Regions from separate parts of the Microbacterium sp. A84 genome, predicted to be linked through region 3. Evidence: predicted binding sites of a transcription regulator. Region 3 holds the regulator's gene; each other region holds the start of a gene.
What was found. Region 3 encodes LexA, which represses DNA repair genes until DNA is damaged. Its sites were predicted from a motif close to TCGAACANNTGTTCGA; they were not measured.
Positions count from the first base shown of each region.

Region 1: ACSU04_RS13090 (DUF222 domain-containing protein) is a predicted target of LexA. The motif match lies at 2,405-2,420, and genes of this name have one in related genera.
Region 2: ACSU04_RS08695 (DUF222 domain-containing protein) is a predicted target of LexA. The motif match lies at 2,359-2,374, and genes of this name have one in related genera.
Region 4: recA (recombinase RecA) is a predicted target of LexA. The motif match lies at 4,658-4,673, and genes of this name have one in related genera.

Region 1 is NZ_JBPXMS010000003.1:91,777-98,890, reverse strand. Features, by position in the region: gene mgtE (magnesium transporter) at 1-714, opposite strand, end outside; gene ACSU04_RS13090 (DUF222 domain-containing protein) at 1,105-2,373, opposite strand; gene ACSU04_RS13085 (DUF2252 domain-containing protein) at 2,515-3,867, opposite strand; gene ACSU04_RS13080 (ABC transporter ATP-binding protein) at 4,026-4,952, shown strand; gene ACSU04_RS13075 (ABC transporter permease) at 4,949-5,794, shown strand; gene ACSU04_RS13070 (sensor histidine kinase) at 5,848-7,068, shown strand; gene ACSU04_RS13065 (response regulator) at 7,068-7,114, shown strand, end outside.
Region 2 is NZ_JBPXMS010000001.1:1,806,575-1,813,688, forward strand. Features, by position in the region: gene ACSU04_RS08675 (hypothetical protein) at 1-46, opposite strand, end outside; gene ACSU04_RS08680 (hypothetical protein) at 46-747, opposite strand; gene ACSU04_RS08685 (hypothetical protein) at 840-1,478, opposite strand; gene ACSU04_RS08690 (hypothetical protein) at 1,482-2,183, opposite strand; gene ACSU04_RS08695 (DUF222 domain-containing protein) at 2,406-3,746, shown strand; gene ACSU04_RS08700 (hypothetical protein) at 3,756-4,583, opposite strand; gene ACSU04_RS08705 (hypothetical protein) at 4,613-5,293, opposite strand; gene ACSU04_RS08710 (hypothetical protein) at 5,293-5,979, opposite strand; gene ACSU04_RS08715 (hypothetical protein) at 5,982-6,680, opposite strand; gene ACSU04_RS08720 (ABC transporter substrate-binding protein) at 6,763-7,114, opposite strand, start outside.
Region 3 is NZ_JBPXMS010000004.1:32,799-39,912, reverse strand. Features, by position in the region: gene ACSU04_RS14955 (methylenetetrahydrofolate reductase) at 185-1,132, shown strand; gene metE (5-methyltetrahydropteroyltriglutamate--homocysteine S-methyltransferase) at 1,157-3,472, shown strand; gene lexA (transcriptional repressor LexA) at 3,552-4,247, opposite strand; gene ACSU04_RS14940 (LysM peptidoglycan-binding domain-containing protein) at 4,520-4,897, shown strand; gene ACSU04_RS14935 (histidinol-phosphate transaminase) at 4,943-6,037, shown strand; gene hisB (imidazoleglycerol-phosphate dehydratase HisB) at 6,034-6,639, shown strand; gene hisH (imidazole glycerol phosphate synthase subunit HisH) at 6,636-7,114, shown strand, end outside.
Region 4 is NZ_JBPXMS010000001.1:691,818-698,931, forward strand. Features, by position in the region: gene ACSU04_RS03560 (dihydrofolate reductase family protein) at 1-250, opposite strand, end outside; gene miaA (tRNA (adenosine(37)-N6)-dimethylallyltransferase MiaA) at 283-1,194, opposite strand; gene miaB (tRNA (N6-isopentenyl adenosine(37)-C2)-methylthiotransferase MiaB) at 1,187-2,737, opposite strand; gene ACSU04_RS03575 (regulatory protein RecX) at 2,793-3,407, opposite strand; gene recA (recombinase RecA) at 3,407-4,462, opposite strand; gene ACSU04_RS03585 (DUF3046 domain-containing protein) at 4,724-4,948, opposite strand; gene ACSU04_RS03590 (helix-turn-helix domain-containing protein) at 4,958-5,266, opposite strand; gene ACSU04_RS03595 (CinA family protein) at 5,423-5,905, opposite strand; gene pgsA (CDP-diacylglycerol--glycerol-3-phosphate 3-phosphatidyltransferase) at 5,898-6,476, opposite strand; gene ACSU04_RS03605 (DNA translocase FtsK) at 6,476-7,114, opposite strand, start outside.

The sequences.
Region 1 (7,114 bases), on a different contig from region 3:
GAGACCACGGTCGGTGCAATCGCGGGCGGCGGTCTCGGCATCTGCGTCGGCGAGCGCGGTGTGCGCGTCCTGCATCATCGCGTCGACCAGGGTGTCGTCGTCGGCGGCGAGAAGGTCGCGAAGACTCACGACGCCGACGACCCGTCGTGCACTGTCGGTCACCGGAAGCGTGTAGATCGTCTCGGCATCGTCGATGCGAGCCCGCAGTCGCCTCAGCGTCTCGGCGGCGGTGAGATCAGGGTGGGTGGTGACGTACTCCGGGCTCATTCGCCGGCCGATCGAGTCACGCGGATAGCCGAGCACGGATGCCGTGAGTTCCCGCTCGTGCGGCGAGAGCCCCCGGAGCAGGCGAGGAGCGACCGACGCGGGAAGCTCGTCCAACAGCCAGACGCGGTCGTCCGGATCCATCTCTTCGAAGAGCGCGGCGACCTCGGCATCCTGCAGTCCGCGCACGAGCTCACCCTGCAACTCGGGTGACAGGTCTTCGAAGACCTCTACCGCCCGCTGTTTCGACAGCAGCCGGTACACGATCGCGCACTGATGCGGGCTCAGGCGGTCGAGAACCTGCACCATCTGCCTGGTCGATATCGGTGAGAGCGCGGCGGATGCTGCGGCGAGATCTCGGCTCGACAGGCTCTGTTCGATGGTGTCGATGAGGTCTGTCGTTGCGGCAGGTTGTGTGGGGAGCGGCTGCGTAGGGGGCTGCGTTTTCATGGCGTGCGTCTTTCGAGCATGCCGACAGCGCATCGGAAGAGGCGCGCGGTCGACGGCTGGTCGGATGAGTCGAAGCCGGACAGCCGCAGATGCGCGTTAGAAGACGAGAGTCCCAGGTGCGAAGGCGGAGTCCGGAGGCATATGGCAACTATCACCACTCATGGGAGCACCACCTCGATTCCGTCGTCGTGGTCGCATGCGACCGGAGCATTGCGGGAGTGCCCGCGCCGCCTCGGCAAATCTAGCTCATTCGACTGGGAGGGTGCCGCTGTGTTCATGGGCTGTGCTCATGGGCTGTGCGCATGCGCCGCCTTAGGCGGCGATGTCGAAGCGCGCGCGTCCGCCGAGTCGTGGTGTGCGGCCGGGGTCGACGTAGGTGGGTGGGATGAATCAGACGTGTGCGGTGGTGCCCGTGCCGTCGATGCGGATTTCCCAGCCGTTGTCGTGAATGCGGTGGTGGCATGTTTCGCAGAGCAAGATTCCGTTGGAGAGGTCGGTGGGTCCGTGGTCGCGTTTCCACCATCGCAGGTGGTGTGCTTTGGTCATGTCGGGTGGGAGGTTGCACATGGCGCAGCCGTCGTCGCGTTCGACGAGTGCGAGGCGTTGTGCTCGGGTGAAGAGGCGTTTGTGTCGACCCCAGTCGAGGATTTCGCTGTCTGCGCCGAGGACGAAAGGGATGATTCCTGCGCCCGCGGCCATCCGGCGGGCGGCACTGGCGCTGATGGGCTGGTCGATGCCATCGATCGTTGCCGTGCCCGTGCTCGTGTCGCCCACGAGGTCGGTGTAGTTGATGCGCACGATGACTGTTGCCCCGGCGACCGGGGTGCGTTCCTTGCAGCCGAGGACGTGGGAGCAGAACAGGGCGAGCGCGTCGGCGTGCAGCATGGCGATGGTGCGGTGGTCGGCGTCCGGTGCGTCGGGGTCGGGAGCATTTTTGCGTGCGGCGAACGCGGCGGTCACGTACCCGTGTAGTGCGGTGACGATGGGTGCGCCGGTTTCGACGTCGAAGTCTCCGTTGAAGCGCAGTCGTCCGCCGCGTTCGTAGAACGTCAGGGATCGTTTGCTGCGCTGATCGTCTTCACGCGGTTCGACGCCGTCGGGGTTCAGCCATGCTTCGGCGCGGACGGTGAGTCGGCGGACCTCATCGAGCGCGAGCCCGGGTGCAGCATCGACGAGCAGTCGCTCGCCCTCACTGATTCGTTCCACGCCGGCGGCGATGCGACACCGCTCAAGGACTGCGATGATCAACGCGGCGGCCTGGGCACTGAGCGTCCCTGCTTTCATCGACTCACGTACTAGCGGATACTTCGCCGGAAGCTTTGCTCCGAGGAGATCTGTGCGCATCGCGGTGGCCTGCCCGACCGTGATCAGCCGGGAGGCGTCTCCGGTCGAGATGCCGGTGGCGGCGGCGATCAGCTTCGCCGGGGTGCGGAACCCCTGCTGCTTCGCCAGCGAATCGGCCCCAAGCTCGGGCCGCGACTCGCTCGCGATCCCCGCCGCGACATCCACATGCACCGCATCCAACCGGCGCTGCACTACTCCCACCGCGTTCGTCACCGCGATCAACTGCTCCCGCGACAGCTCCGACGCATCCCCCACGCCCGCCCACGCCACATCAAGGCGGGATACCGCCTCGTACAGACCGGTCAGCTGTGACATGTCATCAGCTTATCGCGAAATCGTCGGCTTGTCGAATATTTGTTCTATGAAATTTCCGACAAATTCAATGGAACTAATGGTTGCGCTGGTTGCGACGCGAGGTTACATTCGTCTTTATGTACTACAACTTAGCAGGAGGCGTCAGCCACCGTTCTGCTCCGCCAAGAACTCTCGGTAGTCGGCCAGCGATACTGCTGCGTACGCCCAACCCCACTCCAGCAGTGCCTCGGTCACGACGCGCCCGTCGCCGATGTATCCGGCAACCGCCGTGGCTGTCGCCGACTGGCCATGTGCACGCGCGAGCGTCGCCGCGCACGCCTGTGCGTAGGTGACGAACGGTCCGTCGTCGAGTTCTTCGACTTCGACGCCGCCCTTCATGTCGTGGAACTGCCGCACGTAATAATCGGCGTTCGGGCTCTGCACATGGCCGAGGAACGGATCGGACAGCGCCTGCAGGATTCGCTGCATCGCCACGACCCTGGCGCCCTCACCGGACGTCTTGATGAGCTCCTGCAGCACCGGCGGCTGCGTCACATGCCCATACTCGATCAGCACGCTCTGGCCCGCCTGCTTCGGTTGCATCAGAAGCGTGTGATCGTCACCGTCTTGCAGCAGCACCAGATAGCAGCGGGTACCGACGCTGCCCACACCAACGACGCGGCGTGCGACATCCGAGACGGCGTAGTGGTGAAACAGCATGGCAACGTCGCTGTTGGCTGACCAACGGTAGGCATCGACGAGATCGTCGACCGCTGCGAGGACCTCGGCCTCAACCGGGGCGGTCGTCGGCGGCTGATGCACGAAATGGCGCCTACCCGTCCCGTCCACCTGCGTGAGCCGGTGCACCGCGCGATCTCCGGTGCGGCGCTGGGCATGCTTCACTGCCTTGCGGATCGCGCGCCGCGCGTCGCTGCCGAGCAGCGTCTTGGTTGATTCGACGTCGAAGTGCGTGAAGTAGCGCTCGGTGGGACTGAGCGCGGAGTTGCGCCGGATGCCGCGGGCGTATGTCTTCACCGCTGTACGGATGGCGGCTTCGATCACGGCATCCACTCGCCCAGAAGCTTGCCCGCCGACCACGATGCTGCCGACGAGACGCTTCACATCCCACTCCCACGGTGCCCACGCGGCCTCGTCGAAATCATTCAGATCGAACATGAGGTCGCGTTGCGCCGATGCATAGAAGCCGAAGTTCGACACATGCGCGTCGCCGCAGGACGCGACCAGGATGCCGGAGTGCGGAGCATCCGCGAAATCGGCGGCCATGAGCGCTGCAGTCCCGCGATAGAACGCGAACGGACTGGCAGACATCCGTTCGGCGCGCAGCGGGACGAGCTCCGGCACCCGGTCGGCGTCCTGTGCGGCGAGGATCGCCAACGGGACCCGTGATGTCGTCGACAGCACCGCGAGGTCACGGCGGGGCGTGCGCCGGCGGGCATCCTTGCCTTTATCCAGCAGCTCGGCGCGGGACGCGGGGCGTGAGAATTCGGTGCTCATCCGCTCATCTTGGCAGGGCGAAGTGGCAGCTGCGCGTACGTATGGCGACCGATCCGGGTGTAGACCTGGGTACTGGTCGCCGCCGAGGTCAGGACTTCTGGCCACTGCGGTCCTTTCGCATGTCTCCGTAGCGTCGAAGACATACGAAAGGTCTACTCATGATCAGAGCTCAATCCCTGACGAAGCGATACCGCGACAAGGCCGCCGTCAACGGAATCTCCTTCACCATCGAACCCGGAAAAGTGACCGGGTTCCTCGGCCCTAACGGTGCGGGGAAGTCCACCACGATGCGGATGATGGTGGGCCTCGACAAGCCGACCAGTGGCTCAGTGGAGTTCGCCGGCCGTCGGTATCAGGATCTCCCCGCACCGCTGCGCGAGGTAGGAACCCTCCTCGACGCAGGGGCGGCCCACAAACGACGCACCGCCTACAAGCATCTGCTGGCGATCGCCTCGACGCACGGTATTTCCGCTCAGCGCGTGCACGAAGTGATGGAGATCGCGGGAATCGAATCCGTGGCGGGCAAGAAGGTCGGCGGATTCTCCCTCGGGATGCGGCAGCGCTTGGGGATCGCATCAGCACTGCTCGGGGACCCGGGCACGATCATTCTCGACGAACCGGTAAACGGCTTGGATCCCGAGGGTATCCTCTGGATCCGTGCGCTCCTGCGCCGCCTCGCAGAGGAAGGGCGCACCGTTCTGCTCTCCTCGCACCTGATGAGCGAGATGATGCAGACCGCTGATCATCTGATCGTGATGGGGCGAGGACAGATCCTCGCCGACGGACCGATCCGAGAAGTTGTCGCCGACTCCACCCAGTCTGTGGTTCGAGTGCGCACCCGCGACATTCGCCGCTTGACGACGCTGCTGACACTCCCCGACATCACCGTCACTCCCACGCCGGACGGGGCAGCGGAGATCACCGGGCTGAGCGCGGAGTTGGTGGCAGACGCGGCCTCCGCGGCGGGCATCGTGCTGCACGAAATAGTCACCGTCGAAGGCTCCCTCGAAGACGCATACCTCGCGCTTACCGCCGAGGCGATCGAATACCGGTCCACGACCACAGGAAATGGAACGAGCCGATGACCTCTCTCAACGTTCAGACCGAGTCCGCGACCGCTCGTCACGCTCGGGTGCATTTCTCGGACCTGCTTCGATCCGAATGGATCAAACTCACCAGTCTGCCTACGATGCTCCTGGCACTCGGCGGAATCTTTGCCACGGGGGTCGGGGGTGCACTCTTCCTCAGCGTGACCCTGGCGTCATCTCAGCCGCCTTCCGTGCTCATCGTGGGGAACACCATGGGTGAGGTGACGGGAGGGATGGTCGTCCTCGGCCAGATCATCGCCGGAATTCTTGGCGTGATGGCCATCGGTTCGGAGTATTCCTCTGGCACGATCCAGCCGACCCTCCTGGGTTCACCGACGCGTCTACGCGTCCTGTGGGCCAAAACAGTCGTCGTCTTCATGTCCGTGACCGTCACCGCCGTCGTGACGGTGTTCACCGCGTGGGCTGTGTCATTCCCGTTCTATGCCGAGTTCGGTCTGCAGGTACCGTTGGGTACGCCGGGTGTGGGGGTGGCGATGTTCGGTGCCGCCGTCTACCTCGGCCTGTGTGCGGTCTTCGGACTGGGTATCGGCGCTCTGGTGCGGTCCACCACAGTGGGGTCGATCATCGTCTTCGTCGCCACTCTGCTCGGTCCTGTCATGGCTTCGGTTTTGCCCTTCGGGCTGTTCTCCAGGATCGTGCGCGTCAGTCTTCTCGGAAACGCAGGGGACGCGATGGCCCGCGTGGTGCCGGAGGGCGGACCATTCCTGGACGTGTGGACCGGACATATCAGCACGGAAGCCGGGTGGATCATCGCTAGCGTGTGGGCAGTGGTTACGCTCGCCGCAGGGGCGATCGTGTTGAAGCGAAGGGACGCCTGATCATTCGTAAAGATTCAGGGTGGGGTTCCGCTGCGGCGGTGCCCCACCCTGTCGTGCCCGAAACGCACATCGGAGGCGGAGATCGCGTCTCCTTCGCAGACATGATCCTTGTCGGCGCGTACGTCCTCATCGCCGTCGGCCTGGGTTGTCTCTCAATCGAAGCTCCGCATGACAGCCCTCTCTGGGTCATGCTGGTGCTGCTGGCGGGTGGTGTGGCGACGCTGCTCGTTCGCCGCCGCTGGCCGGCCGTCGCCTTCGCGGCAGCGCTCGTGCTGACCTTGCTCTCGTTCGCCGCGGGCAGTGCAGCCGAGGCTGCACTGCTCGTCATCGCTCTCATCGAACTGGGTGTCACCCGCAGCGGGCGAGCCGCATGGCTGGGTTTCATGGCTACGGCGTTCGCCGGCATCGCCGGGGCCGGGATCCTCGCCAATCGTGCGCGTTTCGGCCCGGCTTTTTGGGGAGCGATCCTTCCCTTGGCCACGCGGGACCTCGTGCAAGCCTGGTTGAGCAGCCTGACGATCATTGTGGTGATCGCCCTGATCGCGACGCTCCTCGGCGTGAATATCGGCCACCGCCGTCGCTTCGTCGCCACGCTCGTGGAACGTGCGGAGCAGATGAAGCACGAACGCGACCAGCAGGCACGCATCGCGAGCGCGCAGGAGCGCGAACGTATTGCCAGGGAGATGCACGATGTCATCGCGCACAGTCTGGCGGTCATGATCGCTGTATCGGATGGCGCGCAGGCCATTGCGATCCGACGGCCGGAAGAGGCGCAAGAGGCCATCAGGCGCGTCGCGGAGACCGGGCGTCGCACTCTCGACGAAGTTCGACTGCTGCTCGGAACCGTGCGCGGTGACGACTCGGATTCACTCCTGACAGCGCAGGCGCCACAGCCCAGTATCGAGCAACTGCCCGCGCTGATCGAGGAGTTTTTGGCTGCGGGACTCCCCGTGAACCTGGAGACAACCGGATCCGCTCCTGCGGACCCTGTGACACAACTCACGGTCTACCGAATCGTGCAGGAATCCCTCACCAACGTGCTGCGGCACGCAAATGATGTGCGAGGCGTGCGCGTGCTCGTTGTGCTTTCGACGACCATGATCGAGATCTCAGTGGAGGACTCCTCCGCCATCGCGGCGACACCGCGTGATCCGGGTCGAGGGCTGCTGGGCATCCGGGAGCGGGCCGCAATCTACGATGGGATCGTAGAAACCGGGCCTCGGACGGCTGGAGGATGGCGCGTGTTCGTACGCCTCATGGTGGGGGAGAAGTGATGGCGGTCGAACGGACACGCGTGCTGCTGGTGGATGACCAGGAACT
Region 2 (7,114 bases), on a different contig from region 3:
CCGCCTGCCGCAGCTCCCGGAAAGCCGACTTCGCTGCCGCACTCATCAGGCGTCCCCTCCGAAATCAAGTGCGGAGAATTCCGCAAAGAACGTCGACGTCAACGTCTGAATATCCGCACCATGCACCTTCATCTCCGACTGCGCATCCTCCAACGCCTGCAGATCCGCATAAAACTCATCCGAATCCCCCACAGACCCCTCCACCATCGGCGCATCCAAAATTGCGTCAAGCACCGCAGGCAACTGCTCCGCCATCGGCTCAATCGCCATCGGCAAAAGCTGATTCAACAACTGCTCCACCGCGATATCCACCGCCGCATTCAGAAGCTTCTTCTTGATCAACAACATCGGACCCGCACCCAACGCGGTAATCGGATTCGTCAACATCGCCACCAACGTGACCAACGTCGTCGTCACATCAACAATGACCTTCATCTTCAACGCGAAAATCGCATCCGCACCGATATCCATCGCCGTCGCCGCAGGCGGCATAATGTCGATCAGCTTCTGCAGATTCTGCGAACGATTCGCATTCCACGCGCTCATCGTCGCGGGACCCGTCTGACCCTTCATCGCACCACCAAGATCACCATTGACCTTGCGATCCACAGACTGAATCACCGTCTCCAAATCCGAGCCAAAGGTGCGCACCAAAACCGCGCCCTGACGCACCTCATCCTCATCAATATCCGGCCACTCAAAACCCAGCTTCTCCAACACCCAGACAAGCTCATTCGGCAACATCATTCCCACGTCAGCACCTCCAGGCTCGACTGTACGTTTCCGGCCCGGCGCTGACCATGGGTAGCACTTCCCACGTGACGTCCCAGCAATCCGTTTCAGTCGTCAGGAGCATCGATCTTGACGCTGACGAACCGTGAGCCGGGGATCGTCTCGAACTTGACCGTCGCGCCGCGGAGCGAACCCGGCTCCAAACCGAAACGGACCTCGAGCTCGGCGGCGCTCAGGGCACTCAGATCACCTGCCTCACTGGCGGGCGCAAGGAACCTCATGTCACCCGGGCCCACACCGTATTCATCGGGGTTGTCCTGCCCGATCGCATCCTCGTACAGCTCTTCGACGAGTTGCTTCGGCACGGTCTTCGGAACGTCCTTGATCTCGTCGATGACGTCGCCTGGGAGCGCGCGAACGTCCTTGCCCAGCGACAGACCGAGGTCGCGAGAGGAGTTGTAGTCCGGGTCACGGTGTCGCGGTGTGTTCCCAATGGATTCGACACCAAGCCGGACATCCTCGCGGATGTCGTAATCTTTCGCGTGCGATGCGGGGCTCTTGCCGTCTCCCCGGTGCCGTGGCTCATAGTCCCGCTTGCTCCGGTCCACGCCGCGGATGAGGTCGGCATCCGCTCGATGTTTTCCACCGCGCTTGCGGAACGCACCCGCGAAACCCTGTTTGAACTCGCGCCCTGCGCCATCCACGGCATCCACGAGGTCCCGCATCAGCTTCTTCATCGACGACATCGTTCACTCCCCTGAGATCTGTAGGTTAGCGAGGTCTGCAAGCAGTCGATCCGTCAGATCCTCGACATCGACGGCGTGCGCATCCATGTCCTCGGCTGCCTGGTCGAGAGCGACGAGATCCGCGTAGAACTCGTCCACATCACCAATTGCGCCCTCCACGACGGGAGCGTCCAGCATCGCCATCGCCAGCACCGGCACCTGCTCCGCGAGGGGTTCGATCGCCAGCGGCAGCACCTGGTTGATGACCTGCTCGAGAGTCGCCTCCATCGCCATCGAGAAAAGCTTCTTGCGTGCCAGGATCAGCACAGCGGCGCCACCCAGCCCGAACGGACCGGCTGCCAGCAACGGGATCAACTGAGCGAGAGTGATCGTGACGTCGATGATCACCTTGATCTTCAACGCGAGCACGATATCCGCGGCGAGGTCGATGCCGGTGGCTGCGGGCCCGAGAATATCAAGCAGCTGCTGGACATTCTCGGATCGGTTCCGATTCCACCCGGTCACATGCGCGGTGCCGGTCTGTCCGACCATTGCGACAGCGAGGTCGCCGTTGATGCGCCGATCGGCCGCCTGCACCAGCGTCTCCATGTCATCGCGATATGCGCGCACGAGGCCAGCGGCCGTCCACACCTCATCCTCGTCGATGTCAGGCCACTCGAGCCCCATCTTGTCCATCACCCAGATGAGCTCATTCGGCAACATCATTCCCACGGCAACCACCTCCGGCTATGACGCTACCGAGCGTCACGGGATGTGCGCGATGGGGAGATCAGCCCACCGCATTCACTCATCCCCCCTTACATTCGTTTCAATATTCGAATGTGATACTTTCTCACGTTCCAGTAAGACCCCATTATGTCGTGAGCTTACTTGCCTTGCTTAGAACAAATCTTCGACAAAGCATCGATCTTGCGGTATGCTGAAGGTATGTCACAGCTGACCGTTCTGCACGAGGCGCTCACTCGCCTTGATGAAGTGTGGGCGGACGCCAGCGATGCAAATGGCCTTTCGAGGGAACAGCTCATTGCGGCCACAAACGCGGTCGGTCTGTTGCAGCGTCGGTTGGATGCTGTGCATGTCGATGTGGCGGCGGGGATCGCGAGTGAGTCACGGCCGGAGCTCGGCGCCGACTCGCTGGCGAAGCAGCAGGGATTTCGTTCGGCTGCGAAGCTGATCGCGGCGGCGACTGGTGTGTCGACGGGGGACGCGTCGCGTCTGATCAAGGTGGGCGAGGCAACCGCGATCCGCACCGACCTGCTGGGTTCGCGCCTGCCAGCGAAGTACCCGCTCGTCCGCGAGGCGATGACGGCGGGTACGCTCAGCGCCCAGGCGGCGGCGTTGATCATCGCAGTACTAGAGCGGTGCCGGATCGCGGCCGGGCTGGAGCGGATCGCCGAGGGCGAACGGATGCTGGTCGACACCGCACCCGGGCTCGCACTCGATGAGGTGCGCCGACTCGTAGTCCGCGTGGAAGCCTGGCTAGATCCAGACGGTGTGGAACCGCGTGAGGATGAGCAGCGTGGCAGGCGCTCGCTGACGTTCCACGAGCGTGGCGGGCGGTTGCACTTCGACGGGGACTTCGACGTCGAGACCGGTGCGCCGATCGTCGCCGCGCTCCGCGGTTATGTGTCCGCTGCGTTCGCGGCACGCAAAAACGCCCCCGATCCGGATGCTCCGGATGCTGACCACCGCACCGTCGCCATGTTGCAGGCCGATGCGCTCGCCCTGTTCTGCTCTCACGTGCTCGGCTGCAAGGAACGCACCCCGGTTGCCGGGGCGACAGTCATCGTTCGCATCGACTACAAAGACCTCGTAGGCGGGACCGGGACAGCAACGATCGATGGCATCGACCAGCCCGTCAGTGCAGGCGCCGCTCGGCGGATGGCCGCAGGCGCCGAGGTGATCCCCTGTGTCCTTGGTGGTGACAGCGAAATCCTCGACTGGGGCCGCAAGAAACGACTTTTCACCCGGGCACAACGCCTCGCCCTCGTCGAACGCGACGATGGATGCGCCATGTGCAACCTCCCGCCGGAGATGACCAAAGCCCACCACCTGCGATGGTGGAAACGCGATCACGGACGGACGGACCTCTCCAACGGGATCCTCCTGTGCGAAACCTGCCACCACCGCATCCACGACAACGGCTGGGAAATCCGGATCGACGGTTCGGGCATCACCGCACGGGTCTGGTTCATCCCACCCGCCTACGTCGACCCCGCACGCACACCGCGTCTCGGCGGGCGCGCACGCTTCGGCATCGCCGCCTGACTTCCCCGGTCAGCGCGGCGGTGCTCCTGGCACAAAGTAGCGCAACGGCGACAGCCCGGTGCGGGTGACGGCATCGCCTGCCGCATCGAGGAACTCGTTCATCGTCGCCACGCTGATCGAACCAGACGGATCCGCAAGGACCACATTGTCAACCACCGGCAGCAGAGTCGCAGTGCCCTTCGGCCAGGTCGCGAACGTGGTCGTGACGCCGGTATCGAGTACCTGGATCTTGGGATCGGCGAGGTGAACATCCGGACGCTGCAGCGCTACGGTCTGAGCCTCGTATGCACGCACGCTGAACAGGCGCAGCACCCGCTCAAACCGCATCTCCAGCGAGGGGAAGCGCTCGCGCCAGGGGAACGGAGCCCACGCCCCGTCAGCCAGAACGATCGGGTGTGCGCTGACGAGCGATCCGCCCGCGTCATACAGTTCCTCAGCCAAGTCCAAGACGCGTGCGATGCCGGCTTCATCATCCGCACCAACGATCACCAGCCGGTCCCGTGACAGCGCGAACACCACCGGAGCACCCGCGAGTGAAACCACCGCCAGCCGCGCCGAGTCGACGAGCACGGATGCCGCCAGCACCTCATCATCAACGACGATCACGCCCTCGACAGGCTCGGGTACCTGTGCGGTCGAAGCCGCCGAGGTCACCGCGTCCGTGAACGGGCGGGACCACCCCTCCGCCTGGCCCTGCGTGATCGCGGCACCGCTGCCGACTGCGTCCAGCCCAACGAAGAGCTCGCCGCCGACATACTCCACCCGCGGATGAGCGTCCCCCGGAGCAGTGATGGACAGAACTCCAAGTTCACTCGCACCGTAGATGCGTGGAACCATCTTCACGTCCACGTTCCCAAATGCACCTGTCATGAGTCCTGCCCCTCTTCGTCTGCCTCTGTCAGGTTATCTGCCAGCCCCTGCGCCTTCTGGCTTCCAAGCCTGACGACATCCGCCCATGACCAGCTCAGGTCGCCGGTTCGGAGGTTCATCGCAGTCGCCTTGTCACGCGTTGAATCATCCCAGACCCAGTTCCGGGGCACGACGTGCAGCGCCATCAGTGTCTTAAGCCCGGGAAGAGGGGGACCGTAAACCACAAGTACTACCGCCCGATCGCCGAAGGCCCACCAGTCTGCGCGTCGCGCACCGGTCCGCGCGAGCTCTGCGGCGTAGGAACCCCCAAACTCACGATCGGGCGAGAGGTCGATGCCGATCTGGAGGCCGTGTCGGTGCTCGCACGCCCCTCGAATCTCGCTCCACAGCTGGGTCGCGCGGTCCCGCATCGGATCTCCGTCGGATGACGGCGGCTCCCATGAGAGTGGGATGATCCAGGCGACATCCCGCGACAGGGCGGGAACGTCGGACAGCAGCCACTGATCGCGACCATCACCCGCCGACGAGGCACCCACCAACGTGGACTCGATGGCATCGACGATCCGGTCGGCGGTGACCACGAGCTGCTCTCCACTGAACGTGATGACTGCGCCGAAACGGAGCGACACAGGGCCGAAAGGCGTCAGAGCATCTGACGGCTCAGCGTGGATGGCCATCAATGCAGCGTCAAATCTTGGGTCGTGCCCGGCCAATGGCCTGGTTCACTCTTTGGAATGCTGATCACTGCTTCCGGATCGCCTGTCGGAAGGTATCCTCCAGGGATCCACTGCGGGTTGGCTCCACCTTCATTGCCGCGGGGGATATCAAGGTTACTGAGCTCCGAAGGAGCGAAGTTGCGGATCTCCACGGCGACGGGAAGGCCATCGGCGCCGAGATAGTAGTCCGGGTCCATGCCGAGACGGATGGCCAGCTGGCGTGCGTCACCGCCAGTCTCGTCGATGATCGTCTTCAGCTCGGATGTGGGGAAGACGAATGTGGTGCCATTGTTTCCTGGACCATACTCAGCCAGATTGCTGGAAATATAGATCCGGCTCGCACCATCCTGGAACCGGTCGAGATGCTGATCGATGTAGGACTGATCCAGATACTCCGAAGGATGCGGCCGGTTCCCATGACCGACGTCGACGACGTCGTTCGGCTCCCACTTGCTGTCCGGCCTCCACGCGTTCTGCAGCGGGTGCGTGACGTCCGCGGAGTCGAGATTTTGAACGTCACTCGTGTTGCGGTCTTGCTTGCGGCCGTGCTTGCGGAACATATCCGCGAGCTGGCGCACATGGATAGGCACGCCATCAAGCGAATGCTTGATGGCGTCGGCGATCTCGGAGCCTGGTCCCTTACCCATAATCAGTCTCCCCCGATGTTGAGCGTGGCGAGATCTGCCATCAACCGCTCCGTCAAAGTCTCGACGTCAGACGCATGCATTTCCATCTCACCCTCCGCGTGTTCCAACGCCTGCAGATCCGCGTAGAACTCCTCAGAATCCCCCGCGACAGCCTCAACGATCGGCGAATCCAACGCCGCCATAATCGCCGCAGGCAGGTGCTCGGCCAACGGCTCGATCACCATCGGGAGCACCTGATTCATCGCCTGCTCCACCGCGATATCGACCGCCGCATTCAACAGCTTCTTCTTGATCAGCATCATCGGCCCCGCGCCCAACGCCGTAACCGGGTTCGTCAGCATCGCTACCAAGGTGATCATCGTCGTCGTCACGTCAAGGATGACCTTCATCTTCAAACCGAAGACCACATCAGCCGCGATGTCGACACCCGTCGGCACAGGACCGAGCACATCCAACAGTTTCTGCAGATTCTGTGAACGGTTCGTATTCCACGCGCTCACATATGCAGGCCCCGCCTGCCCACGCATTGCCATCGCAAGATCCCCGTTGACCTTGCGATCCATCACCTGAATCTTCGACTCCAGCTCACCGTGGAACACGCGAACCATATCGCCGCCCCGGCGCAACTCGTCCTCGTCAATATCCGGCCACTCAAACCCCAGCTTCTCCATTACCCAGATCAGCTCATTCGGCAACATCATTCCCACAGCACAACCTCCAGAGGAGACTCTACGGGTCGCGAACGCTGCCTCGCGATGGGGAGAACAACCCACAGCACCGGGCTCACGGCAGGGCCGCCCACTGCACGGCGCCAGACGTCAACGGAGCCGTCGCGCCGTTGCGTGATGCGACGCCGGTCACGTCACGATCGCTGATTGTCACCCGCGGGTTCGCGGCGATCGGAAGTGCCACGGCGGCACGGACGATCGTCGCCTCAATCTGCGCACGAATATCTCGCGCCTCGTAGATATCCGTGGTCTGGGCAAGCTGCGCGATCAGAGCGTCACGCTCCGGATCCGCATGGCGAGTGATGGATGCGTCACCCTGACTGCCCCACTGCGCAGCGATCTGCCCGGGCGTCTGCGGGATCGGCACGCGGGCGATCACCGCATCCCAACCGCGCTGCACGAGCGCG
Region 3 (7,114 bases):
TGGTGCTGTGACACACGGCGTCACACACTGTGCGCGAGGCGGCATCGGTGGCATAAGTTTCTGGAAACGGCCGGTTCATCCCGGACGTGGAGCGACAGCCGAGCCCGGCACCCGCCCGCGAACGAGCAAGTGTTTTTGAGATCGTTCGCGGCTGCCCTGCCCACTCTGTCACCCCAGGAGAATGATGTCTTCCGAGTCTTCGACGCTCGGGGCCCCACGTGTCCCGTTCTCCTTCGAGCTCTACCCGCCGCGTTCGGCGTCGAGCGATGAGGCGCTGCACGAGACTGTCCGCCAGCTTGCCGCAGCCGGCCCTGATTTTATCTCCGTCACTTACGGCGCAGGCGGCTCCACAGGTGGGCGCTCACTCGATGTGCTGCGCTTCATCCGTGAGAACACCGACGTCGAGCCGCTCGCGCACCTGACATGTGTCGGTAATACCTACGCGGGCGCCGCGGCCCTCATCCGAGAGTTCCTGGATGCCGGCATCCTCAGCTTCCTCGCCCTTCGCGGTGACCCGCCCATCGGTCAGACGGAGCCCTTCCTCGGCGATCTGGAGAGCTCAGCGCAACTTGTGCAATTGATCGGCCGCGCGCAGGCCGAGCGCGCCCCCTATGAGGAGACGCCGATTCCGGGCTTTCCCGGGGCCGCTCGCGTCACCCGCGGGCGCGATGTCAACATCGCCGTGGCCGCATTCCCCAAGGGGCACCCGCGCTCTGCTCACCGCACGCAGGATGTCGAGGCGTTGCTTGCCAAACAGGCGGCCGGAGCGACGTTCGCGATCACACAGCTGTTCTTCCACGCTGACGACTACCTCGCGTTCGTCGAGCGTGCGCGGGCCGCGGGTGTCACGATTCCGATTCTCCCCGGCATCATGCCGATCACCTCGCCCGCGCGTCTGAGGCGCGTGCTCGAACTCACCGGCGAGGACCTGCCCAGCGAGCTCTCGATCGCTCTCGAGGTCGAGCCGACGCCTGAGGGGCGTCGCGAGATCGGCACCGAGTGGGCAGCGCGCCTGACCCGCGAGGTCGTGGCCGGCGGAGCACCCGGAGTGCACCTGTACGCGTTCAACCAACACGAAACCGTTCTGACCGTTCTCGCAGAGGCAGGCGTCCTTCCTGCCCTGCATCACTAGATCCATCCCCGAAAGGAACACATCATGACCGCATTCCCCCAGGGGACCATCCTCGGCTACCCGCGCATCGGCCGCCGTCGCGAGCTCAAGAAGGCTGTCGAGGCCTTCTGGGCCGGCCGCTCCGACCTCGTAGCCCTCGAGCAGACCGCCGCTGACCTGCGCGCGGCGAGCCGTGAGCGCCTTGCATCCCTCGGCCTCGGCCGCACCGACTCGGCGATCCCGGAGTCATTCTCGTACTACGACCAGGTGCACGATGCGGCAGTCACGGTAGGCGCCATCCCCACCCGCTTCGACAACCTCCGCGAGACGGACGGCTCGATCGGCTTGCCGGCGTACTTCACCATCGCGCGCGGCGAGGGTGAGCGTGCCGCGCTCGAGATGACCAAGTGGTTCGACTCGAACTACCACTACCTCGTTCCCGAGATCGGTCCGGAGACGACGTTCTCGCTCTCCAGCGACCGTGTCGTGCGCCAGGTCGAGGAGGCAGTCGCCGCGGGTTTCGTCACCCGCCCCGTCATCGTCGGTCCCGTCACGCTGTTGGCACTGGCGAAGGCATCGGACGCGGCGCCGGAGGGCTTTGACCCGCTGTCGCGTCTGGATGACCTCGTGCCGGTCTATGTCGAGTTGCTCGCCCGCCTCCGCGCAGCCGGAGCCGAGTGGGTCCAGCTGGATGAGCCCGCGCTCGTCAGCGAATCGCTCCCCGCCTCCGCCGAGCAGTTGGCGGATGCCGCAGCTCGCGCGCTGGCCGTCATCGGTGGCGCAGCTTCGCGCCCGTCGATCCTCGTTGCGGCTCCTTACGCTGCTCTGGACGCGAGCCTTGCCGTACTTGCTGCGGCTCCCATCGAGGCCATCGCGATCGACCTGGTGCGCGGTAGCGTCCCGGCAGCGGTCGAGGGACTGGCCGACAAGGTGCTCGTCGGTGGAGTGATCGACGGTCACAACATCTGGCGCGGCGACCTCGCTGGCGCGTTCGACAAGCTCGAGGCGCTGGGCGCGCTCGGCGCGGCTCAGGTCGCGGCATCCACCTCCACCTCACTGCTGCACGTCCCGCATGACGTGACCGACGAGTCGAAGCTCGACGAACGACTGGCCAGCTGGCTCGCATTCGCCGACCAGAAGGTCGAACAGGTCGTCGCCCTGGCTCGTGGCCTCGGCTCCGGCCGTCAGGCGATTCAGGCAGAGCTGGATGCGGCATCCGCAGCTCTTGCCGACCGCAGCAACGCACCGGGCGTGCGTGACGGTGCTGTGCGTTCGCGTGAACTTGCCGATGGCGACTTCTCGCGTGTTTCCTATGCTGAGCGCGAGGCCGCCCAGGCGGAAGCCCTCGGCCTGCCGGCACTGCCGCTCACCACGATCGGTTCGTTCCCGCAGACCGGTGACATCCGTCGTGCTCGTGCGCAGTACATCCGCGGTGAGCTGTCGCAGGACGACTACGACACATTCCTTCGCCGCGAGGTGGACACCGTCGTCGAACTGCAGGAAGACCTCGGGCTGGACGTGCTCGTGCACGGTGAACCAGAGCGCAACGACATGGTGCAGTACTTCGCGGAGAACCTCTCCGGATTCTCTGTGACGGAGAACGGTTGGGTGCAGTCCTATGGTTCGCGTGCCACGCGCCCATCGATTCTGTGGGGCGACGTCTCGCGTCCGGCTCCCATCACGGTCGGATGGTCGGTCTACGCACAGTCGAAGACTGCCAAGCACATGAAGGGCATGCTCACCGGTCCCGTGACGATCCTCGCGTGGTCGTTCGTGCGCGATGACCAGCCGCTGGGAGAGACCGCGAACCAGGTCGCCCTCGCACTGCGTGACGAGATCACCGATCTCGAGGCCGCCGGAATCGCCATCATCCAGGTCGACGAGCCGGCACTGCGTGAGCTGCTGCCGCTGAAGAAGTCCGATCAGGCCGCGTACTTGAACTGGTCAGTGAACTCGTTCCGTCTGGCCACTGGGGGAGCGGCTGCGGCCACACAGGTGCACACACACCTGTGTTACTCGGAGTTCGGTGTCGTCATCGACGCGATCCGTGCGCTGGATGCTGACGTGACCTCGATCGAGGCCGCTCGCAGCCGCATGGGTGTCGTCACGGATATCGCCGAGGTCGGCTTCGATCACGGCATCGGACCCGGCGTCTACGACATTCACTCTCCGCGCGTTCCCACGGTCGACGAGATCGAGTCGCTGCTGCGTCGCGCAGTGGATGAGCTCCCGACGCGTCAGCTCTGGATCAACCCGGACTGTGGCCTGAAGACTCGCGGCTACGACGAGACGACCGAGTCGCTGCGCAACATCGTCGAGGCGACCCGTCGCGTGCGAGAAGACATCTCAGTCACGGCGTAATAGTTCGAGAAAAAAGGAGGCGCTCCCCGACGGGGAGCGCCTCCTTTGTGCTGTCTCAGATTATTTGTGCTGTCTCAGATCAGATCGCGCGGAGCACAGCGACGACTTTGCCGAGCACCGTGGCGTCATCGCCGAGGATGGGCTCGAAGGAGGAGTTGCGGGGCAGCAGCCACGTGTGACCGTCGCGCTGGCGGAACGTCTTCACTGTGGCTTCGCCGTCCAGCATTGCCGCAACGATCTCACCGTTCTCTGCCGTGTTCTGCGTGCGGATGACCACCCAGTCACCGTCGCAGATCGCGGCGTCGATCATCGATTCGCCGGTGACCTTGAGCATGAACAGATCGCCCTTGCCAACGAGCTGACGGGGGAGAGGGAAAATCTCTTCGACCTGCTGATCCGCTGTGATCGGCACGCCAGCGGCGATCTGTCCGACCAACGGCACCATTGCCGCGTCGCCCACCGGAGTGCTGGAATCAGCAGGGTTCTCACCACTGGAGCCCGGCAGATCGATCAGCACTTCCATCGCCCGAGTCTTGCCTGGGTCACGGCGCAGATAGCCGCTGAGCTCAAGCTGGCCCAGCTGATGGGTCACGCTCGACAGCGACTTGAGGTTCACCGCATCGCCGATCTCGCGCATGCTCGGCGGGTATCCGTGCGTGGCGATGGAGGTCTGAATGACCTCGAGGATCGCCATCTGCTTCGGGCTGAGGCTCTTGCGCCGGCGAGTGCGCGGAGCCTCGGGTTCGGAGGCGGAGTTATCGCTGATGTCGCTCATGTCGGTCATGGGTGCTCCTTTGTACGCGATCCCGGGGCTGCTCTTCGAATGTCTGAGGTCCGTGATGTGGTGTGTCTATCGAAATCGTATCCGAGAAACACGCCGATTAGGAAGATCTGTTCGAGCGTGTCGGAGAAAACAGCGGTTCGCTTTCGAATAAGTCTTGACAGATGTTCGAATTCGAAGATACATTCGGTACGTAGCTTCGCATTCACTGCTCCCGGCCGAGTGGTGAATGCGAACGCTACGCCAAAGAGGCAGAGGAGAATCCCATGAGCACCATCAGCATCACAGCAGGTACGACCGTTTCAACAGGCACCACCGTTTCAACTGGCACCACCCGGCTTCGAATGACTACCCGGGGGCGTCGCGTGTTGGTCGCTCTTGCGGCACTCCCACTCGCTGCGGGCATCGGGATCGCGGCGATCGGCGGCGGCTCGGCCATCGCATCAGGCGATTCGGCGGAGACCGCGACATTCGAGACGATCACGATTCTGCCCGGTGACACACTGTGGTCGATCGCGGAGTCCCTTGCGCCGTCGACCGATCCGCGCGCTGTGATTGGTGAGATCGAGCGGCTTAATCTCCTCCGTACCGGATCCCTGCAGGTCGGCCAGCAGCTGGCCATCCCCGCGCAGTACAGCAACTGAGCAATACAGCAACGGAGAGGTAGAACAACTGATCTCACCGTTAACATGGGGAGGGTGACTGCTTCGCTTGCTGACCTCCCCCTCCGTGATGATCTTCGTGGGCTTACCCCCTATGGTGCACCGCAGGTTCCGCTTCCTGTCGCGCTGAACGTGAATGAGAACTCTCATCCTCTTCCCGACGAGGTGGCGAGCGACATCCTCGATGACGTCGCCGTCGCGCTGCGTGAGGTGAATCGCTACCCAGACCGTGAGTTCACCGCCCTCCGTGAGGGCTTTGCCGGTTATCTCGGGCACGGCCTCGACGCCTCGCAGATCTGGGCGGGTAACGGCTCGAACGAGGTGCTGCAGCACGTCCTGCAGGCCTTCGCAGGTCCAGGGCGCACCGCCTTCGGATTCGCGCCCACCTACTCGATGTATCCGCTGCTTGCGCAGGGCACCGGCGCCCGCTGGGCGGCGGGTACTCGGCAGTCCGACTACACACTCACCGCTGTCGACGCCGCAGCACAGATCAGGGATGCCGACCCGGACGTCGTCATGCTGTGCAGGCCGAACAATCCGACGGGTACACCACTCGGCATCGATGTTGTCGAGGCGGTCTACGAAGCGACCCGCGGCGTCGTGGTCGTCGATGAGGCCTATTGGGAATTCGCCCCACGCGGGGCAGTCTCCGCCCTGACTCTTCTCGAGGGACGCCCACGTCTCGCGGTATCGCGCACGATGAGCAAGGCGTTCGCGTTCGCGGGCGCTCGGGTCGGCTACCTCGCAGCAGACCCCGCATTCATCGATGCCCTTCGGCTTGTGCGCCTTCCGTACCACCTGAGCGCGCTCACCCAGGCTGCGGCTGTTGCGGCTCTGCGCAATTCGTCCACAATGCTGGCGATGGTCGACGACATCGTTGAGCAACGCGATCGCATCACCGCGACGCTCGAAGCGCTCGGATATCAGCCGCACGAATCGTGGTCGAACTTCGTGCTGTTCGGGGGAGTGGCTGATCCGAAGGCGACTTTCCAGGCCCTCTACGATCGCGGCGTTCTGGTGCGCGATGTCGGCATCCCGAACCACCTGCGTGTCACGGCCGGTACCGAGTCCGAGACCACGGCGTTCCTCGATGCGCTGGCCTCGATAGAATCAGCCTCATGAGCGCTTCTCGTACCGCGACCCGCACCCGCAGCACATCTGAGTCGACTGTTGAACTCGAGGTGAATCTCGACGGCACTGGTCAGAGCCACATCGACACCTCCGTGCCGTTCTTCGACCACATGCTCACGGCGTTCGCGAAGCACTCGCTCACCGATCTGACCGTGCGTGCCTCTGGCGACACAAACATCGATGCCCACCACACTGTCGAAGACATCTCGATCGTTCTCGGTCAGGCCATCGGCGAGGCGCTCGGCGACAAGGCCGGCATATCGCGCTACGGCGACGCACTGGTCCCTCTCGACGAAGCGCTCGCGCAGGCCGTCGTCGACATCAGCGGTCGGCCGTACCTCGTACACACCGGCGAACCTGCCGGGTTCGAGCACCACCTCATCGGTGGGCATTTCACCGGTTCGCTCGTTCGCCACGTATTCGAGGCGATCACGTTCAACGCCGCGCTCACGGTGCACGTGCGCGTGTTGGGCGGCCGCGACCCGCACCACATCGCCGAGGCGGAGTTCAAGGCGTTCGCACGAGCGTTCCGTCAGGCCAAAGCGCTCGACCCGCTGGTCGTCGGCATACCGTCCACCAAGGGAGCGCTGTGACGCGCACCCCCACCGTCGCGGTTTACGACTACGAGTCGGGCAACGTCCACTCGGCGGTCAAGGCGCTGATCGCAGCGGGGGCCGACGCGAAGCTCACCGGCGATCGAAAAGAAGCACTCGAAGCGGATGGGCTGTTCGTGCCCGGCGTTGGTGCGTTCGCCGCAGTGCGCGAGGCACTGATCACCAAGGGCGGCGATGAGATCATCGACCGGCGGTTGTCGGGCGGACGCCCGGTGCTCGGCGTGTGCGTTGGCATGCAGGTGCTGTTCTCGCACGGAGTCGAGCGCGGACACAACGTCGAGGGCCTCGGAGAATGGCCGGGAACAGTGACCGAGCTTGATGCGCCGGTTCTGCCGCACATGGGCTGGAACACGGTCACACCTGACGAGGGCAGCGTGCTCTTCGACGGCATCGAAGATGAGCGTTTCTACTTCGTGCACTCGTTCGCGGCGCAGCGCTGGGAGCTCGACGTTAT
Region 4 (7,114 bases), on a different contig from region 3:
CCGGCACGGGAAGGTCGCGATGTGTGAACACCCAGGCGGGCTGGGTGTAGCCCCATTCGCCCTGCTCATGCTCCAGCACCCATTCGTAGGTGGAAGCTCCCATCGCCAGCGCGCCGATCGTCTTCTCGAACTGCTGATAGGCCATCGCGCCGTCTGGATCGACATCCTGCTTCAGGAGCCAATCGAGTGAGTGATCTGTCGTCGCGATGAAACCGTCGAGGCTGGACGCGGTGAAATAGTGAGTCGCCATACAAGGATGCTCGCATCCACCACCGACATCAGTCAGATCACGTCCGCGGGATCCGTTCCAGGGCTGACCCATTCCAGGTCCGGATAGCGTTTGAACCACGAAACCTGACGGCGTGCGTAGCGTCGCGTGAGCGCCTGAGTCTCGGCGATCGCGTCTGCCTCTGACTTCTCCCCCGCCAGTTGCGCCAGTGCCTGGGCGTAACCGATGGCTCGCGGCGCGGTCGTACCTCGCTCCAGCCCTGCTTCGCGCAGCAGAGCGACCTCGCCCATCATCCCCTGCTGCCACATCCGTTCCACTCGGCGGTCAAGGCGCTCGACGAGTTCAGTGCGTTCGACATGCAGGCCAAGGATGCGTGTGGCCGCGTGCCAGAGCAGAGGCTTGTCCGGCAGAGCCGCACCATGTGTCTGGGCGCCCTGTTCAATGACTTCCAACGCCCGCATCACTCGACGACTGTTCTTCGGGTCGATACGCGCCGCCGTCGCGGGATCCGCCTCCTGCAGACGTGCGAAAAGCACACCGTTGCCGTGCTCCGAGAGTTCGCGTTCAAGTCGCTCGCGTACCGCAGGATCGCGCGGGGGGAACTGGAAATCGAAGATGACACTCGATACGTACAGCCCGGAACCGCCGACCAGAATCGCGTCGCCACCTCGCCGCTGGATGTCGGAGATCGCGGTCCGGGCCAGTGGCTGGTACCAGGCGACCGCGGCTTCCTCGTCCACCTCGCGCACGTCGAACATATGGTGTGGGATGCCACGGCGCTCAGCGACCGGAAGCTTGGCGGTGCCGATGTCCATGCCGCGGTACAGCTGCATGGCATCAGCGTTGACGATCTCAGCGGGATTGCCGCGCTCACGCAGTGTCTCAGCGAGGTTCAGCGCGAGATCGCTCTTTCCCGTGCCCGTCGCCCCGACGATCGCCCAGAGGCGCGGCTCGGGGCTAGACACCGACGCGCAGCGTGGGAAGACCCAGCGACACCGCACGCGGCGCGCCCGGCTCGCCCGCAGGTGTCGGAATGCCGCAGGACTCCGCCAGCGAGCGATCCCAGGCGTCACCGCCACGCGTGCGCCTGATGCGCAGCGGCGCACCGGTCGGGTCATCGGCGAGCAGGTGGAATGGGGCGCCGTGTGTGATCTTCACGGTGACGACGTCACCGGGTCGAGGAAGATCCGACCCAGGCGTGACCTCGAAATGCACCAGACGGTTATCTTCGGCCCGACCGGTCAGACGGTGCGTCTCAGCATCCTTCTTCCCTTCACCGTTGGCGACCAGCACCTCGACTTCGCGACCTACCTGGTTCTCGTTCTCTTCGAGCGCGATACGAGCTTGCAAGGCGAGCAAACGGTTGTACCGCTCCTGCACCACTGCCTTCGGGATCTGATCCTCCATGGTGGCTGCGGGAGTGCCCTCGCGTATGGAGTACTGGAACGTGAAAGCGCTGGCGAAACGTGCCTGCTCGACCACTCGCATCGTGTCTTCAAAGTCTTCTTCGGTCTCGCCGGGGAAGCCCACGATGATGTCAGTGGTGATCGCCGCGTTCGGAATGCGCTCGCGCACAGTGTCGAGGATGCCGAGGAACTTCGAGCTGCGGTACGAGCGTCGCATCGCCTTCAGAATGCGATCGCTGCCGGACTGCAGCGGCATGTGCAGCTGAGGCATCACATTAGGTGTCTCTGCCATCGCATCGATCACGTCATCGGTGAAGGCGGCCGGATGTGGGCTCGTGAAGCGAATGCGCTCCAGACCGTCGATCTGGCCGGCTGCGCGCAACAGCTTGCCGAATGCGTGGCGGTCGCCGAACTCGACGCCGTAGGAGTTGACGTTCTGGCCGAGAAGCGTGACCTCGATTGCGCCGTCTTCGACAAGCAGTCGGATCTCGTTCAGGATGTCGCCTGGGCGGCGGTCTTTCTCCTTGCCGCGCAGGCTAGGGACGATGCAGAACGTACACGTGTTGTTGCAGCCGACAGAGATCGATACCCAGCCGCTGTGGGCAGAATCACGCTTGGTGGGCAACGTTGAGGGGAACACCTCGAGAGATTCCAGGATCTCCAACTCAGCTTCACCGTTGTGGCGCGCGCGCTCAAGCAGGCTGGGCAGCGAACCCATGTTGTGCGTGCCGAACACGACGTCAACCCAGGGTGCCTTGTCGAGCACTGTGTCTTTGTCCATCTGCGCCAAACACCCACCGACCGCAATCTGCATGCCCTCCTTGCGCCGTTTCACCGACGCCAGGTGACCGAGAGTGCCGTAGAGCTTGCCGGACGCGTTGTCACGAACAGCGCAGGTGTTGATGATGACGATGTCAGCCTCAGCCCCGTCGTCTGCTCGGAGATAGCCTGCACTTTCGAGCGAGCCCGAAAGACGTTCGGAGTCGTGCACATTCATCTGGCATCCGAAGGTGCGCACTTCGTAGGTTCGCTGATGTCCGTCGGCGTCGACGGCCGCCGACGAGGCCGTGATGATCGTCGGTTCACTGCGCGGAATAGTCATGGTGACCCCATTCTACGAGCGGAATCTGCGACTATCTCCGAAGTGTTCAAGAGCATCACTCGGAATCGACGAACCGCACGCCTCTGGTCGGTGTGCCCGGGGAGGACTCGGTCAGCGCTGTCCGTGCGGCGGTCGTAGCGACAGAACCGCCGTAACCGCGGCGAGCCAGCTGCCCGACGAGCCGGCGCAACGCAGTCTCGAAGTCCAATCGAGACATCGAACGCGCCTTCGTGCGAGCGAACTCGAGCGCCCGTTGCGCATCGTCATCGGGAAGCTCTCCCAGCGCGGTGCTAATGGCCTCACGAGAGACGCCACGCTGCGCAAGAGCGCGTGAAAGCGCCACGCGCCCCTGCCCCTTCCGCTCAACGCCGGAGGTCACCAGCTGTTCAGCCAGCGCCGCATCGTTCAGATATCCCCGACGGCAGAAAGTCTCGATGACGTCGTCAACTTGCGCGGCGCTCAGCGCATATCCGCGAAGAACCTGCCGAGCTTCAGAGATCGAAAGCGAGCGCGCTCGAAGTTTTCGGACCAGAGCTTGTTCTGCCGAGCTGCGGATCTTGTCATCATCCTCGTCAACGTCAACTTCTACGTCAGCTTCAACCTCAACCTGCCCGCCGAAGAGAGGAATGATGGGGGCGAGGCGATCCTCGCCCCCATTCGAATCAGACATCAGGCCGGACGACGCTTTGCGAGCTCGTCAGCGGAGGCCGGAGCGTCCTCAACGGAAGCACCGCCAATGCCGAGCTTCTGCTTGATCTTCGTCTCGATGCTCAGCGCGATGTCAGGGTTCTTGATCAGGAAGTTACGCGCGTTTTCCTTGCCCTGCCCCAGCTGGTCGCCATCGTAGGTGTACCACGAGCCGGACTTCTTCACGATGGTGTGCTCGACTCCGAAGTCGATCAGGCTGCCTTCACGCGAGATGCCGATGCCATAGAGGATGTCGAACTCCGCCTGCTTGAACGGCGGCGCCATCTTGTTCTTGACAACTTTGACGCGCGTACGGTTTCCGACGGCGTCGGTGCCGTCCTTCAGCGTCTCGATACGGCGAATATCCAAACGGATCGAGGCGTAGAACTTCAGCGCCTTTCCACCGGCGGTCGTTTCAGGCGAGCCGAAGAAGACACCGATCTTCTCACGCAGCTGGTTGATAAAGATCATCGTGGTGTTCGTCTGGCTCAGACCACCCGTGAGCTTGCGGAGCGCTTGCGACATGAGTCGCGCCTGCAGACCCACGTGCGAGTCGCCCATTTCGCCATCAATCTCGGCACGAGGCACCAAGGCCGCGACGGAGTCGATGACGATGAGGTCAATGGCGCCGGAGCGCACCAGCATGTCGGCGATCTCGAGTGCCTGCTCAGCCGTATCGGGCTGTGACACCAGCAGAGCATCAATGTCGACGCCCAGCTTCTTCGCGTACTCAGGGTCAAGCGCGTGCTCAGCGTCGATGAAGGCAGCGATACCGCCCCCGCGCTGCGCATTGGCAATCGCGTGCAGGGTCAGAGTGGTCTTACCCGATGACTCCGGGCCGTAAATCTCAACGATGCGGCCACGCGGAAGGCCACCGATGCCGAGAGCGACATCGAGAGCGATGGATCCGGTCGGAATGATGGCGACAGGTGCGCGCTCATCGCTGCCCAGTCGCATGACCGAGCCCTTTCCGAACTGCCGGTCAATCTGGGCGAGAGCTGATTCCAGGGACTTCTCGCGGTCTGCGGGTGATGGCATGACGTGCTCCTCGTGTTCGCATGGTGCCGCCTGTAGGCTGTCGCGGCCACCCCAACTGGGGTGAACTCTCCGACAAGGCGTATGGCTTTTCGGCCTGTCTTCACCGTAGGAGGAACCTCAGACATTGCGTCGGAGATCCCAGGAACGGTGGAAAACAACACCTCGAAACCACTTGTGCAGAACACTACGCGTACTTCGAACAGATATTCGACGACACGCCCATTATTCTGAGTGCCGGGTGCGCGCAGAGGACCTGAGCTCTCAGCGCTTTCGCGACTCCAGTCGGCCGACGCCGTAACGCCGTTCCGCCGGCACATCCGCCTCGACGCAGAGCGCAAGCCAAATGTCGCGGGGCGGCAGACCTGCATCCAGCGCTTCCAGCGCTGAACGATTACCCAGCGCGTCGAGAACGAGATCGGTCGTCAAAGTGGATGCGCGCGCACCGAACTCAAGTTCGACCGCACGAAGAAACTCGCTACGTCGCATCAAAGTTGATCAGTGCAGCGAGAGCTCAGGCTCGATCGATGCAACGAGGTCATCCGGGACAACATCCGGGAAGACCTGAATGCCTTCGAGCACAGACATCCGGTCGCCGACTTCGCGCATGATCAGGGAGATGGGTACGTCGAGAGCTTCAGCAACCGAAGCGAGAATCTCGCTGGATGCTTCCTTCTGTCCACGCTCAACCTCGCTGAGGTATCCGAGCGCGACCGAAGCCTTACTCGCGACCTGCCGGAGCGTACGCCCCTTCTGCAGGCGGAAGTCCCTCAGTACATCGCCGATTTCCTGTCGTACAAGAATCATCGGAACCTCCTCTCCAGTCCCCGCAACGGAGCCTCATCCAAATGGATCGCCAGTCTATCCCGACTCTCTGATGAAAACGCTATCGTTTCACGCTGTGCTTTGGTTGTGAGCACGTCTTTCATTGGCACATTAGAGACAACGGTCGCCTGCACTCGACTATTCCCGTACCTGTTGTACCAGGGCATCGATTGCCGCATCCACCGTCTGCGCGCGTATTGCCGCGCGATCACCATCGAATTGAAAGGCGTAGGCGCGTACGCCGAGCGGTGTCGCGATGCCGATGTGCACGGTTCCCACTTGCTGCCCATCGGGCGATTCTGGTCCGGCTATGCCCGTCGTCGAAATTCCGACATCTGCCGGTCGACCTTCGACTTGGACGGTGCGGCGCACACCCGTGGCCATCTGTTGCGCGACCTGCGCGTGCACGGGGCCGTGCTCGTCAAGCAGCGCAGGATCCACACCGAGCAATGAGGCCTTGAGCGGCGTGGCGTATGCCACGACTGCCCCGAGCAACGTCGCCGAGGCGCCTGGAACGGATACGACCTCGGCGGCAAGAGCACCGCCGGTGAGTGATTCGGCAATGCCGAGAGTCCAGCCGCGCTCCCGAAGAGCGCGGACCAGGGCCGCGGCATCACTCATGCGGCGTCCGCGTACCGCGCATCTGCGAGATGACATAATCGATGCCGCTGGCGATCGTCAGCACGAGTGTGGCGTACATCAGCACATCACCGACGCCGGTCCACCAGTCCATTCCGATCAGCTGATGCAGCGGCAGCAGCCACCAGCCGAGCGCGACCGCTTGAAAGACGGTCTTGAGCTTGCCCATCCACGCCGCGGCAACGATGTGACTGCTCGAGACGATGAAGCGGTGCAGGGTAATACCCCACTCACGGATGAGAATGACGACGACAATCCACCACGGCCATTCACCGAGGATCGCCAGTCCGACAAAGCCAGCACCGGTCAGCAGTTTGTCTGCGATCGGATCCCACAGCTTTCCGAAGTCACTGACGAGGTCGTACTTGCGTGCAAGATATCCATCGACCCAGTCAGTGGAGATCGCGAGAATGAACAATGCGCCAGCGATCCAGCGAACGACCAGGTCGTCACGACCGTAGCTGCCGCCGATCAGGAGGAGCACGAAGAAGACGAGCGCCAGCGGGATGCGTGCGATCGTGATCGCGTTCGGCAATTGCCGTGGAATCGCCATCAGTCGCGCCCCGTCAATCCCCAGGCGTCTTCGTCGCCATCGTCGCCGTCATCTTCGTGCACCACCGGAAGCCCTTCAAACTGCGCCTCGATCGGATCGTACGCAGGTGCCACCGGAGCGGCAGGCATCGCTGGCGCGGACTGAGCGACGGGCGGCACGTTGGACGCGGCCGGCTCACCGTCGCCGCGCAGCTGCGCCATGACAGCCGAAAGCTGTTCCGGCGCCACCAGCACATCGCGCGCCTTCGACCCTTCGGACGGGCCGACGATCTCCCGAGACTCCAGCAGGTCCATCAGACGTCCGGCCTTCGCGAAGCCGACACGCAGTTTGCGCTGCAGCATCGACGTCGAACCGAACTGGGAGGAAACGATGAGCTCGGCCGCGGCAAGAAGCACTTCAAGGTCATCACCGATGTCCTCGTCGACTTCCTTCTTCTTGGTCGGCTCGAGCGCTTCCTGCACGTCCGGGCGATAGTCGGGTCGGGCTTGCGCCGTGACGTGTTTGACGACTGCGTCGATCTCGCTTTCCTCGACCCACGCGCCCTGGAGCCGGAAAGGCTTGGAGGAGCCCATCGGTGAGAACAGGGCGTCACCCTGGCCGATCAGCTTGTCTGCTCCTGGACTGTCGAGGATCACTCG